Regions from separate parts of the Alicyclobacillus sp. SO9 genome, predicted to be linked through region 1. Evidence: predicted binding sites of a transcription regulator. Region 1 holds the regulator's gene; the other holds the start of a gene.
The links. Region 1 encodes CtsR, which represses protease genes until heat stress. Its sites were predicted from a motif close to ATGGTCAATAAAGGTCAAACA; they were not measured.
Positions count from the first base shown of each region.

Region 2: a site for CtsR is predicted at 2,487-2,507, ahead of clpP (ATP-dependent Clp endopeptidase proteolytic subunit ClpP). Genes of this name have one in related genera too.

Region 1 covers NZ_CP066339.1:4,718,469-4,726,084, reverse strand. Annotated here, with positions in the region: rRNA gene GI364_RS22090 (23S ribosomal RNA) at 1-793, shown strand, start outside; rRNA gene rrf (5S ribosomal RNA) at 920-1,036, shown strand; gene GI364_RS22080 (TetR/AcrR family transcriptional regulator) at 2,316-2,885, opposite strand; gene GI364_RS22075 (CtsR family transcriptional regulator) at 3,433-3,921, shown strand; gene GI364_RS22070 (protein-arginine kinase activator protein McsA) at 4,092-4,619, shown strand; gene GI364_RS22065 (protein arginine kinase) at 4,623-5,699, shown strand; gene GI364_RS22060 (ATP-dependent Clp protease ATP-binding subunit) at 5,700-7,616, shown strand, end outside.
Region 2 covers NZ_CP066339.1:2,192,128-2,199,743, forward strand. Annotated here, with positions in the region: gene GI364_RS09870 (SAV0927 family protein) at 1-133, opposite strand, end outside; gene GI364_RS09875 (IDEAL domain-containing protein) at 151-630, opposite strand; gene GI364_RS09880 (cysteine hydrolase family protein) at 1,063-1,530, shown strand; gene GI364_RS09885 (hypothetical protein) at 1,650-1,841, shown strand; gene GI364_RS09890 (YgaP family membrane protein) at 1,892-2,413, opposite strand; gene clpP (ATP-dependent Clp endopeptidase proteolytic subunit ClpP) at 2,577-3,161, shown strand; gene GI364_RS09900 (SAM-dependent methyltransferase) at 3,133-4,245, shown strand; gene gap (type I glyceraldehyde-3-phosphate dehydrogenase) at 4,463-5,509, shown strand; gene GI364_RS09910 (cysteine desulfurase family protein) at 5,730-6,890, shown strand; gene thiI (tRNA uracil 4-sulfurtransferase ThiI) at 6,909-7,616, shown strand, end outside.

The DNA of each region.
Region 1 (7,616 bases):
ATGTACAGGATAGGTGGGAGACAGAGAAGCAGGGGCGCAAGCCAATGTGGAGTCGGTGTTGGGATACCACCCTTGAGATGCCAATCTTCTAACCTGGCGCCATGAAACTGGCGTGGGGACAGTGTCAGGCGGGCAGTTTGACTGGGGCGGTCGCCTCCAAAAAGGTAACGGAGGCGCCCAAAGGTTCCCTCAGCGCGGATGGAAATCGCGCAGTGCGTGTAAAGGCAAAAGGGAGCTTGACTGCGAGACGGACAGGTCGAGCAGGGACGAAAGTCGGGCTTAGTGACCCGGCGGCCCCGAGTGGAAGGGCCGTCGCTCAACGGATAAAAGCTACCCCGGGGATAACAGGCTGATCTCCCCCAAGAGTTCACATCGACGGGGAGGTTTGGCACCTCGATGTCGGCTCATCGCATCCTGGGGCTGAAGTCGGTCCCAAGGGTTGGGCTGTTCGCCCATTAAAGCGGTACGCGAGCTGGGTTCAGAACGTCGTGAGACAGTTCGGTCCCTATCTGCCGCGGGCGCAGGATACGTGAGAGGAATCGTCCTTAGTACGAGAGGACCGGGATGAACAGACCGCTGGTGTCCCAGTTGTTCTGCCAAGAGCATAGCTGGGTAGCTAAGTCTGGAAGGGATAAGCGCTGAAAGCATCTAAGCGCGAAGCCCCCCTCAAGATAACGTGTCCCATCCATTTATGGAGTAAGACCCCTTGAAGAAGACGAGGTAGATCGGTCCGGAGTGGAAGCGTAGTGATACGTGGAGCTGACGGATACGAATCGGTCGAGGGCTTCACCAGAGGAACAGGGAAACGACAGACGACTCGCTATCTGGGAAGAAGAGGTACCAATTACATAGGGGAATGAAGGGTGTGTGCGCAGTGGCTTGCGCAGCACGAACGAAGCACACGCCCTTCATCTCCCAGTCTGGTGACGAGAGCGGAGGGGCCACACGCGTACCCATCCCGAACACGTCCGTTAAGACCTCCAGCGCCGATGATACTTGGAGCGCGAGCTCCTGGGAAAGTAGGACATTGCCAGGCGAGAGAGCAGGAAGAGAGAGGCGTTGCACCCGATGTGGTGCAGCGTCTTTTCGTGTGTGACTGTAGGTACAAGTGGAGGAACCGACAAAGAGAGAAAGAGGAGAAGGAAGATAAACGGGGATACCCGTTTATTTACCGTCTGAAGTTCCTTGAATGCATGGAAGCAGAGCTGGCGTTTATGGCGGAATTGTGTCTGCTTGAGGGCAAAAGAGGGGGGGGCAGTGCCAAAACATGTTCCCTGGCGACGTTGTGTTCACAAGGCGGACACAAACAGCCCGTTGACATGCCTCAGATGTGGCGGAACTGTGTCCAAAGACCCGATGAGGGGGAGGGGTGCAGAAAATAGAGATCCCACAAGTGCTTATTTGGAACGTGGCTATCGCCGTGTACAAAATAAGCTCCTGAGAAGTGCTTAAGGGCCGGAAAACCAACGAAAATGGGGTCTGAACAGCAAATAAGCTCGTCTGAAGCGCCTATTTGCTCTCTTGGGCCTCCGTTTCGGCGAATAAGCGCTTCTCGGATCTCTATTTGGCCCTGGGGCCGACAGCAGGAGTCCCCAGCCGCCCTACTGCCCTGTACGTGAACCCGCCGCTCTTGCACAGTCGTGTGCAACCGTGTCTATGAAAGGAATGAACACAGAGAGAAAGAGGAGAAGGAAGATAAACGGGGACACCCGTTTATTTACTGTCTGAAGTTCCTGAATGCATGGAAGTAGAGTTGATGTTTATGGCGGAATTGTGTCTGCTTGAGGGCAAAAGAGGGGCGAGTGTGCCAAAACATGGTCCCTGGCGTCGTTGTGTTCACAAGGCGGACACAAACAGCCCGGTGACATGCCTCAGCTGTGGCCGAACTGTGTCCAAAGACCCGATGAGGGGGAGGGGTGCAGAAAATAGAGATCCCACAAGTGCTTATTTGGAACATGCCTATCGCCGAGTACAAAATAAGCTCCTGAGAAGTGCTTAAAGGCCGGAAAACCGCTGAAAATGGGGTCTGAACAGCAAATAAGCTCGTCTGAAGCGCTTATTTGCTCCATTGGGCCTCCGTTGCGGCGAATAAGCGCTTCTCGGATCTCTATTTGCCCTGGCGCCGACAGCTGGCCCCCGGTTGGATGCCCATGCGCCGACAGCTGGCCCCCGGTTGGATGCCCTGGCGCCGACAGCCGGCCCCCGGTTGGATGCCCATGCGCCGACAGCCGGAGCCCCCGAGCCCCCTGGCCCTGGAGCCGACAGCCGCAGCCCCCTGGCGCATCCCTGTGCTGCGCTGCCCCCTGCCCCTTATATCACTTCAACAGGCCGTGAAGGAAAACTTGGCTAAATTCCCTCGAAACTTCTTCTGCAGTAAGTTTGCCATCCGGTTTGAACCAACGATACACCCAGTTGCACGCACCGAGCAGGGCTAGTGCCGTTACCCGGGATTGACTGGTAGAGAATTCTCCGTCTTCTTTGCCTTGGCGGATAATTTCCGTCCATAATTCCAGATACCTGTCAGTCAAATCTTGAATGACTTGATGTTGAGGTTCACCGAGTGAAAAAGCTTCACGCAGCAATACGGTAGTGGTTTGCAAGTTGGAAACAGAGACTGTTATGTGATTCTCAATGGCTTGAATGACCTTCTCTTCAGCTGGGATATCCGAATTCAAGATGCGTTCCAAGCGTTGGTTGAATTCTGAAATTGCTTCGTGAGCAATGTGCAGCAGCAGGTCTTCCTTCGAGTGAATATAGTGGTAGAGACTGCCCTTTTGCAATCCAACCTCATCTGCAATATCCTGAACAGATGTAGCATGGTAGCCCTTTTGCTCAAATAATTTGACAGCGGCAAGTGCAATTTCGGTCTGCTTGTTCGAAGCCATTGATTCAATTCCTTTCTATATCGACGAAATCAGCAACCGTTTCGCGTTTAGTGCTCTAAACTCTGATTCATCTGTCTGCTTTAAGAGCAGTTTATCCTGCTTTCCTGGCAAGGTCAACGACCGGTCGTTTGATTCCTGTCAGGGATGATGTGTATGTATGGTGAGGAGTTACATCGGGGAGGTTTGGTACAGACCTCTTTGCAAATTTATTTCAGTAGGATATAATAAAGTCAAGATTAGTCAAAGTCAAACAATCTGAGGTGGCAAAGCAGCCTCAACTCGTCAAACAGCCCGAGGTGGTAACGCATCCGCAACTCGTCACGCAGCCTGAGGCAGCATTTCTCACACCGTGCCACCGGGTGTATGCAGCGCTCTGGGGTTATGCCTGTGCCTCTTTAAGGTGAGCCAAAATGCGAACAAAGACTCGCGGAGCATGACCTACGTACAGGCTGTTGTCACATCATAGCACCGAGGGAACGCTCTGTTTGTGTTCAGAGTAAGCGCATCATAGGTCCGTGTGGTGCTCTGTGGGAAGGGAGGGAATCGATTGGGAAATAGCATATCAGACATCATTGAACAACACCTGAAGCGCATCCTGGACGAAAGCCCTTCTGGCATGGTGGAACTGCAGCGAAGCGAATTGGCGGACGTTTTTCAATGTGTTCCGTCGCAAATCAACTATGTCATCAGTACTCGCTTTTCGATCGATCACGGTTATATTGTGGAATCTAAACGCGGCGGCGGCGGTTACATCCGTATTCGGCGATTGGAGCTTGAGAAAACTCGGCCGCTGTTGCTGCTAGCCAAGGGAATTGGAGAAAGGGTTTCACAGAGGGAAGCAGAAGGTTTGATTGAGCGGTTGTTTAGGGAAGAACTGATTTCAGAGCGTGAAATGATAATCGTCCAATCTGCCATTCACCGCGATGTCCTTCGGTTAGACCTGCCGTTACGGGATGAAGTCCGTGCCCGGATTTTGACTCAGGTGTTGATACAGTTGTCAACAATGATGATACAGCCGCCGGGCTCAGATGAGTGACCAATGAGTCAGACTAGGGAGTCAGACCAGGGAGTCAGATCAGGTAGTCAGACCAGGTAGTCAGACTAAGCAGAAGAACGCTGGATGGGGAGTCGATGAAATGGAGTGTCGCAGGCAGTCCTACTCCTCGTCCTGACCTTCTTAAGCGACCAATCTAGGGGGTGTCGTAGTTGTTGTGTGAACGGTGCCAACAACGGGAAGCGACCGTATACTTAACGAAAATTGTAAATGGTGAAAAGAGTGCATACCACTTGTGCGAGACCTGTGCCAAAGAGCAGGGGAAACTGTTCTCACAGGCCGCACAGGGATTTAACTTCAACCAGTTGTTGAGCGGGTTGTTGAACATGGAGTCATCTCCTGGCTTTTCTACGCCATCGACGACGGCGGTCCGATGCGAAAACTGCGGCATGACTTACAACCAGTTTACTGAAATCGGACGGTTTGGTTGTCCTGAGTGCTACAACAGTTTCTCTACCAGACTGGAGCCGTTGCTGCGGAGAATTCAAAGCAGCACTGAGCACACCGGAAAGATACCGGTGCAGTCGGGCGAGCGGTTAAAGTTGAGAAAGAAGTTGGATATATTAAGGAAGGAACTGAAACAATCGGTCATGCAGGAACAGTTTGAAGAGGCAGCAAAACTTCGAGATGAGATTCGAGAATTGGAACAGCAGACGGATCGGCACGGGGAGGGGGAATAATCGATGTCTCTGGCACATTTTCTGGATAACGCTATGAGCCGCTGGATGAAGGATGGCGGCCCTGAAGACGACATCATCCTAACCAGTCGTATTCGTGTGGCAAGGAACCTGCAGGAGTTGCCGTTTCCAATTCTGCAGACCGATACGATTGCAAACGAGGTCATTTCATCTGTAGAGGGTGCGCTTGCGTCAAACCGGTTCAAGGATATGGGCAAGTTTGAACTCTGGCGAGGAGCAGACATTGGCGCTTTGGAACGACAGGTACTTGTGGAAAAACACCTTATTAGTCGTGAACTTGCAGAAGATGCTAAACACGGGGCTGTTGCACTGAGGGAAGATGAGATGGTCAGCATCATGGTTAATGAAGAAGACCATTTGCGCATTCAGTGCATTCTGCCAGGCTTTCAGTTGGAAAAAGGGTGGAACCTTGCAAGTTCTGTTGATGACGCGTTTGAGGAAAGCATCTCCTACGCGTTTGACGATAGACTTGGCTATTTGACGGCTTGCCCCACAAACGTGGGAACGGGACTGCGAGCATCTGTTATGATGCACTTACCAGGCCTTGTGCTCTCCGGCCAAATCAACCGCATGTTGTCAGCGGTGTCTCAGGTGGGTCTGGCAGTCAGGGGCATGTACGGCGAAGGCAGTGATTCGGCGGGGAACTTGTTTCAGGTTTCAAACCAGGTCACGTTGGGTGAATCTGAAGAGGAGATCATTCAGAATCTGAGTAGTGTTGTGCAGCAACTTATCGATCACGAACGCTCCGCTCGCCGCACACTCATGCAGGAAAACCGCAATGCCCTTGAAGACCGCGTATGCAGGTCGTTTGGGGTTCTTGCCTACGCCCGGCAGATTGACTCCAAAGAAGCTTTGGAGCGCTGCTCAGACGTGCGGCTTGGAATTGATTTGGGCATGATTTCCGGAGTTTCTGAGGGGATTTTGAAGGAACTCATGGTGATGACTCAACCGGCATTTCTGCAGAAATACTTCAATCAAGAACTCTCACCGGGCGAGCGAGACATCCGTCGGGCCACATTGATTCGGGAACGGCTGAGATTAGACGATACGGAGGTGCGATAAATGTACGCAAGGTTTACAGAACGGGCTCAAAAGGTACTGGCGTTGGCTCAGGAAGAAGCCACCCGCTTAAGTCATCCTGGAGTCGGAACAGAGCATATTTTGCTGGGGTTGGTTCGTGAAGGCGAAGGGATTGCAGCAAAGGCTCTCATCAGTTTGGGCGTCAGTGCAGAAAAGGTTCAGGGTGAAGTTGAAAATATCATAGGTCAAGGGCAAAGTCAGGTCAGCGCCATGACATACACGCCGCGGGCGAAAAAAGTCATAGAGCTGTCTATCGATGAGGCTCGTAAGCTCAGCCATACTTACGTAGGAACTGAACACATTCTGCTTGGCTTGATTCGTGAAGGCGAGGGTGTTGCTGCCCGTGTTTTAAATAATTTGGGTGTCAGCCTGACCAAAGCGCGTCAACAAGTGTTGCAACTTCTTGGCGGAGACTCGGCAGATGCCAGTCCCGACAAGGAGTCGGGAGCCGGTACACCGACTTTGGACGGATTGGCCAGAGATTTGACGCAGATGGCTCGTGACGGCAAGCTCGATCCCGTTATTGGCCGCAGCAAAGAAATCGAACGCGTGATACAGGTCCTGTCACGCAGAACCAAAAACAATCCTGTGCTGATTGGGGAACCTGGTGTCGGAAAAACAGCCATTGCTGAAGGATTGGCTCAGAGTGTTGTCAGCGGCAACACACCTGAGACACTGCGCAATAAGCGCGTTATGGTACTGGACATGGGGACCGTTGTTGCGGGTACCAAGTACCGCGGTGAGTTTGAAGACCGGTTGAAGAAAATCATGGAAGAAATTCGGCAGGCTGGCAACGTAATTCTATTCATCGACGAATTGCACACATTGATTGGCGCAGGTGGTGCAGAGGGCGCAATTGATGCGTCGAACATTTTGAAGCCGGCATTGGCAAGAGGTGAACTCCAGTGTATCGGTGCGACAACCTTGGACGAATACCGCAAGCACATCGAGAAAGACGCCGCTTTGGAACGCAGATTCCAGCCGATTACAGTAGAACAGCCTACACCGGAAGAGGCCGTCTTGATTTTGTTTGGTCTACGGGACAGGTACGAGGCGCACCACCGTGTCAATATTACGGATGAAGCGGTAGACGCTGCTGTACGGCTGTCTGACCGCTATATCGCAGACAGGTTCTTGCCGGACAAAGCGATTGATTTGATTGATGAAGCAGCCTCCCGTGTGCGTCTGCGCACCCGAACTGCGCCGCCGGATTTGAAAGAGTTGGAGCAGAGACTTGAAAACGTTCGTAACGAAAAGGATGCGGCGGTACAGTCGCAGGAGTTCGAAAAGGCGGCTTCCCTCAGAGACCAGGAACAAAAGCTGAGGCAAGAACTTGAGTCTCTGAAAGAACAGTGGAAACAGAAGCAGGATAACAATGAAGTGCAGGTTACGGCGGAAGACATTGCGTACATTGTGGCTGCATGGACAGGTGTACCAGTGCGGCAACTGGCCGAGGAAGAGTCAGAGCGTCTGATGAACCTGGAAAATGTGCTTCACAGCCGCGTAGTCGGCCAGGAGGAAGCCGTTGCAGCCGTGTCACGGGCGATTCGAAGAGCGCGAGCAGGACTGAAGGATCCCAAACGTCCGATTGGATCGTTCATTTTCCTTGGACCGACGGGTGTTGGGAAAACCGAGTTGGCTCGTGCACTGGCGGACGCCATGTTTGGTGATGAAGACGCCATGATTCGAATTGACATGTCCGAGTTCATGGAGCGGCATGCGACCTCCAGACTGGTAGGTTCGCCGCCAGGATACGTGGGTTACGACGAAGGCGGTCAACTGACCGAAAAAGTACGCCGCAAGCCTTATTCGGTCGTCCTGTTGGATGAGGTCGAAAAGGCACACCCGGAAGTCTTCAACATCTTGCTGCAAGTCCTTGACGACGGACGTTTGACGGAC
Region 2 (7,616 bases), 2.5 Mb from region 1:
TGACCAAACTCTTTCCATAGAAGTTCTCCGTGCGTGTTATCGCAACGTCAAACCGAGTCGTGTTTCCGAGGTAGCCGACATAACGAGTCTGGGTTTGTTCCGTATTGTCATATAAGATGGACCAATCGTCCAATGGCGTCGTCTCCTAACTTAAAACCTTACATAACCTTGAGAGGTTTTCGCAAAATCATTTTCGCTTAAATCATTCAGTTCCCGACTAGCCTGCAGGAACAGGTCACGGTCTTTGTCATCTAAGGCGGCGTCAATCACGCGCCTCAGTTCGTCCTTCCGGCGGCTTCTGTCTTTGACTTCTTCCAAGACCTGTGTAACCTCTTCCGGTATGGGCAAGTCCGGCAAGTTAATAAAGACGTACAACGTCTCGTTTCTCTGAAGGAACCGCTTCAGCAATGCGTGAATCTCCTTCGGATGGCTTGCTTTAACAATCCGGTTGTTTTCATAAATCCGAGCAATCATACCGTGCCGTCCAATAATAAGCAATGGTACATTCTCCAGCACAATATTGGTAAGCTCGACTTGTTCATGAGAAGCAACCAAGAAATCCAGAATATATTCAGCGCCAGTGGGCAAAATTTTGGTCTTTAACTGAAGGAGTTCTTCCTTTGCTATCATTGTAATCGCCTCCTCATTAGACGTCCGCGGGACAATGGGTCAACTGCGGTTCAAACGCTACAAGGAGTTACATCCAGTAGGTACTAATTATTCTATGCTGCATATACGCGAAATGCATAGACCTCAGAGCAGGTATAAATCTTTGCTGTACCTATATTCTATCAAATAGGGTAAAGATATAGAAGTGAAATGACTGCCAATTCCGCAAAATTCCTTCATTATCCACAAACTCTACAACGTAAGAACCGGGAAAAGGAGATGAAGGATGTGGTCCCTTGCCTAAGACACGCCGTCTGAGCATATAAATTCTCACTTACGTTTTCGGATATAGTTTCTTTTCGTCATATGGCGAAATTTCGAACACCGCTGAATTAGTCTTCATTTTCCTTTGCCGCCGTGATACGATTACTCCAGAATTCGGGGGTGTATCCGGTGAAAAAAGCACTCATATGTTTAGATGTTCAAGAGGAATTCTTGGGTCAATCTTTGGACTACATAGCGACTTTGTGCCAGCGCTACCTGAACCGAAGTGGAGACGACTACGATGCTGTCGTCTTGACTCATTGGGTTTATCCTGAGTTAGAGGGCAAAGATACGCTGATGTTGTCTCATCCAAAGGCACTTGTGGTTGGTAAGTCGACGTTTTCTGGGCTCACCGCAGAAGTTCAGCAGTTGTTTCAAGAAAAGGGAATTGAAGAAGTACACGTGGCCGGAATCGATGCTGAAATGGCAGTCTTGGCAACCATGTTCTCGGTAGTGGACGCGGGATACAAGGTGAAAATTTTGGAACGGCTTGTGGCGTCTTACCACGGTCGCAATTGGGAGTCTATGACAATTGCGCGACACGCCATTGGAACTGAAAATGTGATACCCCTTGGCGGCGACCGGGTGTACGTGTAAATCAAGCTTACTTCAAAGCATATAGTTTGCCCTTATACGATTAGGTTCTTCGGTACATTTTGGTCTGCAACTGAACGCTTCCTCCGCACATACTACACTGTGGGGGAGGCGCTTCTTTTATGGATAGATGGGTGTATTTTGCCGGGCTTTATGAATCAAAGTTTGAAGCGTATTGCGCCGTGATGTGGGTCGAGGCCGATGAGCGAATTCGCGGAGATGTGTTACCCACAGAAGTACAGGTGTATCGTACAACCCACGGCAAATTCGGTGTCCGCTTCCGCCGCGATGCGTCAGCACAAATCTCCATGTAATTTATCTGCAGGACTCAACGAAGGAGTGTGAGTCCTGCAGGCAAGTTATGCTACAAATCCGTCTCGGTATCTGCTTCTGAGCGAACGCTTTTATCAGAGGAATCGCTTGCAAGGGCATGGTCTTCATCACTGCTCATCACACTGTCGGAAGCGTCGCCGTCCAAATGCTGCAATTCCAACTTATCCAGTGCAGAAGCGGCGTCAGTACTCGGACCCGTTTTTGTGGAATTTTGTCTCTTTGCGGCTTTTTGCTGGGAATGAAGAAGGTCTGAGTAGTCTACACTGAAAAGCGTGTCGTCCTTGTCAGATTTCACGGATTTTTTCTGGGCTGAAGGATTAGCATCAGTGCTGTTTGGCCGCTGTCCGGAGGATGTCGTCAAGCTGCTGGTCAAAGCAACCAGCGGGCACCAGCCTGTGATGCCCTCCGCAATTTTCGCGGCTCCAAGACCTGTCAGGAGTGAACGGGAGAGTGGGGACCGACGTCCGGCAATGCCGCTGCCAAACATGATGAGCCCGGCGGACAGCCTGAGATACCGGTCCAGTGTCCCGATGTTGGGTTTAAATGGATTCAAGCGGGATACCTCCTTGCTAGTGGTTTTGAGGATTCGTGAATGCAATTAGTATGTCCCGAATCTTAGTTCTCTATGTTTGACTTTGACTATCCTTGACTATTTGTTTCGAGTCGGTAATACTAGTGAAGCAGGTACATACTGAATTCAAAGGGAGATGTGATTCATGAGTTTAGTGCCAATTGTGATTGAACAGACCAGCCGCGGGGAACGCAGCTACGACATCTATTCGAGGCTTCTGAAGGACCGTATCATCTTCTTAGGTACGGCAATTGACGATACAGTTGCAAATGCAGTAGTAGCTCAGCTGCTGTTTCTTGCCGCCGACGATCCCGATAAGGACATCCAGATGTACATTAACAGCCCCGGCGGTTCTGTCAGTGCAGGTTTGGCTATTTATGACACCATGCAACACATTAAACCAGCCGTTTCAACCATGTGTGTCGGTTTGGCGGCGAGTATGGGTGCAGTACTGTTGACAGCGGGAGCCAAAGGCAAGCGCTACGCACTGCCAAACTCCGAAGTCATGATTCATCAGCCGCTTGGAGGTGCCAGGGGTCAAGCGTCTGACATTCAGATTCACGCCGAGCACATTGTGAAAACCCGTCAGAAGTTGAATCAAATCCTCAGTGACCGTTCCGGAAAACCGTTGGAACAGGTTGAAATGGACACCGACAGAGACAGATTCATGTCTGCACAAGAGGCGCAGGATTACGGATTGATTGACGAAGTCATTCGGCAGAAGGACTGACGTAGTCTTGAACATGTTGCCACAGGGAATTACAGATAAAATTCATCAGGCGGGCACGATTTCTTTCGCCCGCCTGATGGACCTTGCCTTATACTCAGAACATGGATACTATAGCGAGCGTGTTCAAATCGGACGAAAAGGAGCAGATTTTTTTACTGCCAGTCAAAGTCCGCTTTTTGGTATGACCTTAGCCGCAGCCATTGAAACAAAGTGGCAAGAGTGGGGCGAACCTCCTGAGTTGCAGGTTGTGGAAGTGGGTGCTGGACAGGGAGAGTTGGCGGAAACCATTTTGTCAGAGTTGACTGCATCAAGTCGAATAAATCACGTGTCCTATTGCATCCTCGAGCGGTCAGCGAAGTTGCGTCAAGTTCAGCATGAACGGCTTGAGCAGGCAGCACTCATCGGGCCCGCTAAAGTCATCTGGGAGGATCCGGTAAAGGATATCCCGACAATTATCATCGCTAATGAAGTCTTGGATGCGCTTCCTGTTGAAGTTGTCAAAAAGACACATCGCGGTTGGGAACTGCTAAGCGCTGGCCTGAATGCTTCGAATGGGCTTACTTGGCATTGGAATGAAGCCGATAGAAATGCGGCGGCACTCGCAAATGAGTTCATTAACTGCCCCGAAGGTACAGTCGCTGAAATATGTCTTTTCTATGAATCCACTATGGCACAGGTTATGGACAACTATTCTGCCCCTGTACAGGCACTCTGGTTTGACTACGGCATCTTTAAGGAAGAGTGGGAGGCAGGTGTTCGTCCGGAAGGAACACTGCGTGCTTATCTGAATCACGAAATTGTCGATCCTTATACTCATTTGTTTGAAGCTGACATCACGGCGGATGCAAACTGGACACATGCCGAAGCGGTGAGTCGAAAATTCGGATTTTCAACAGAAGTAATCACGCAAGGGAATTTTCTTTTTCGTCACGATATTATGAAACGGGCTGTAGAACTTCAGCAATCTGAACCGACACTGCTGGCAGGTAGTCGTTGGACGCAGCAATTAAAGCAATTGGCTCTGCCTGGCGGCATGGGCGATCGCTTTTCAGTGCTTATATGCGAACGTTCTGTGGCGCGATGAATTGGAGGAAGCAAGGACGATGCTGCGAAAATTGGCCATTGCGTGCCTGATTATTGGGCTGGGATTTTTAGTGTTTGGAATCCAATATATGCACCATATGAAGTGATTTTTTATATTTATGTCATACTATTTCTGATTAAGTGTAGAACATTTGGCGTTCTTTGTGTAATATAGAGGGGAAAAGTGATCCTCTATGCGCAAAGGGGCGTAATAAATCATGACAATTCGTGTAGCGATTAACGGATTCGGACGTATTGGACGCATGGTGTATCGGCGAGCAGCTCAGATGAATGATATACACATTGTTGCTGTAAACGGGACAGCCGATGTCGATGTGCTTGCTCATCTTCTCAAATACGATTCCGTTCACGGTACATGGAACGAAGAAATAGACGTAACTTCGGATGGTTTCGTTGTCGGAGGAAAGTTTACAAAAGTCCTTTCCACCAGGAATCCGGCGGAACTGCCGTGGAACCAACTCGACATCGATGTTGTCGTTGAAGCGACTGGTATGTTTCGAAGCCGAGAGACAGCAGGGATACATTTGCAAAATGGCGCTAGAAAGGTCGTCATTACTGCGCCAGCGTCTACGGACCGGGATGCAGACCTCACTGTGGTGATGGGTGTGAATCACGAACAGTACGACCCGCAGCGCCACCATATTTTGTCTGGAGCGTCTTGTACGACGAACTGTCTCGCTCCGCTGGTCAAAGTGTTAAATGATGCGTTTGGATTAGAACAGGGTATGGTTACAACTGTTCATTCATATACCAGTGACCAAAGGAGTCTGGACAATCCGCATAAGGATTTGCGTCGGGCTCGGGCATCGGCCGAGTCGATTGTCCCCACGAGTACGGGCGCGGCCAAAGCCATCGGACTCGTTATCCCAGAGTTAAAAGGCAAGTTAAACGGCTTGTCGTTGAGGGTACCCACCCCGAATGTATCTGTGGTCGATCTCGTTGCAAATCTCTCCACCCCAGTGACCAAAGAGCAAGTCAATGAGGTTCTGGCAGCTTCGGCTGTGAGCTCTATGACCGGAATTGTCGCTTATACAGAAAAGCCCTTAGTCTCTGTAGATTTTAACGGAGACAGCCGTTCAGCGATTATTGACGGCCTGTCTACCATCGTTCTGGGTGAGACTTCTGTGAAAGTATTGGCGTGGTATGACAATGAATGGGGCTATTCCTGTCGCATCGTCGATTTGGTTCGACTGGCGGTACAGCCGCAGGTGGTCAACCCTTTAGAAATGATTGCACGTAGTTGAAGCAACACAAGAGAGTGTAGTGACCGCGGTTTCCGATTCTCATGCGGCACTATTTTCATTGAACGCAGTGGAAGTTCTGGACACGACATCTGTCGTGTCCGTTTTCTATGGTAAAATGGAAAACCGAAGTGAGAGATCAGCCCGCAAGTACTGGCACAGGACTGAAACTGCAGCAATGACGGCTACAGTAATGAAGGCTGCCTTAGTGAAGGCTGCATAAATGGAGCGAATGAACATGGAGTTGTATTTTGATAATGCTGCGACAACACCTTTACTCAGCGACGTAAAGAAAGTCCTGCAAGAACAAATGGATAATTACGGGAACCCGTCGTCTTTGCATCATCTGGGTGTCAAGGCAGAGCAAGTACTCACTCAGACCAGGAAGGACGTTCTTCGCTGCGCGGGCCGCAAGAACGATGATGTCATTTTTACCGGCAGCGGTACGGAAGCCAACAACCTGGCCATTTTTGGCGTCGCACAGTTGCGGGACAGACCCGGCCATGCTGTAACAACGGCACTGGAGCACCCCTCGGTACTCGAAGCGTTTAAACGCCTGGAGCGGTTAGGGTGGAAGATTAGTTACGTAAAGCCAGATGACAACGGTGTTATCACTAGTGCACAGATTCTTCGCGAAGTGCAAGACGATACGGCGCTCGTGAGTGTCATGCACGTCAATAATGAGACTGGAGACATTTTTCCAGTTTCAGAAATTTCCGCTGCACTAAAAGCTTATCCCAAGGTTCGGTTCCACGTGGATGGAATTCAAGCCTTTGGCAAAATTCCGAATGCGGCCGAAGTCAGCGGGGCTGACTTATATAGTCTCTCGGGTCACAAAATTGGGGCACCCAAAGGGATTGGTGCCCTGATTGTGAGACGAGGTGTTCAGTTGCAACCCCTCCTGTACGGAGGAGGTCAGGAGCGCGGTCTGCGTTCCGGGACCGAGAATGTGTTGGGGATAGCGGCGCTTGGGACAGCCAGTAAACTTGCAGCCAGGGACATGTCTGAAAGTTACCCCCATGTTTCAACATTGATGAGACAATTGCGCGAGGGCCTCAAGAACATCCCTGGGTGCGTTGTGGATGAACGTCCGCTGAATTTCTCGCCCTACATTGTCAGCACATCTTTTCCTGGACTTAAGGGTGAGGTTTTGGTCCACACGCTGGAGGAAGAGGGGCTGTATGTATCAACGGGATCGGCCTGTTCCACTCAAGGCGGGCACGCAAAGGCCAGTCATGTGCTCGAGGCCCTTGGCAGAGAAACACGCGAAATTACGGGGACTCTGCGTTTTTCTCTTGCCAGATGGCAAAGTGAGGAAGACGTGAACAAGGCCTTGGAAATTGTTAAAAGCCGCGCGGCGTGGCTTGCGGATATTATGAAATAATACTGAGGAGTTCATTCTATGATTGAACATGTGATTGCACGGTATGGGGAAATTGTGCTGAAGGGTAAAAATAGATCGCACTTTGAGAAGGTCTTGCTTCGCAACATGCAGAGAGCTCTGAGGGACTGGCCGGATGTGAAGGTACAGCGCAGCGGAGGCCGGATGCTGGTTCATCTTCACAGCGCTCCCGTTACGCCGGTAGTTGAAGCCCTGCAAAGAGTGTTTGGGATTGTATCCCTCAGTCCAGTGTACTTTACGGATATTGATATCGACAAAATTGTCGAGACCGCATTGTTACTGATGGATGAGCATAAGCAAACTGGAGCTTCGGCGCGCACCTTTAAAGTTGAGGCACGTCGAAAAAATAAGTCATATCCGTTGACATCGCCACAGATTCAACAACAAGTTGGCGGCGCTCTGCTCGCCAAAAGCAGCGGTTGGACTGTGGATGTACATCGTCCGGACTTAACTGTACAAGTTGAAATCGGACATCAGGAAGCGGCCGTATTTGGGACAAAAATCAAAGGCCTGGGCGGCCTGCCCGTAGGCAGCGGAGGAAAAGCGCTGCTGCTCTTGTCCGGAGGAATTGACAGCCCAGTAGCTGGGTGGCTTGGTATGAAGCGCGGTGTTCAGGTGGAAGCCATTCACTTTCACAGTTATCCTTTTACAAGCGAACGAGCGCTCCAAAAGGTTGAGGATTTGGCGGATATCCTGGCTGATTGGGGA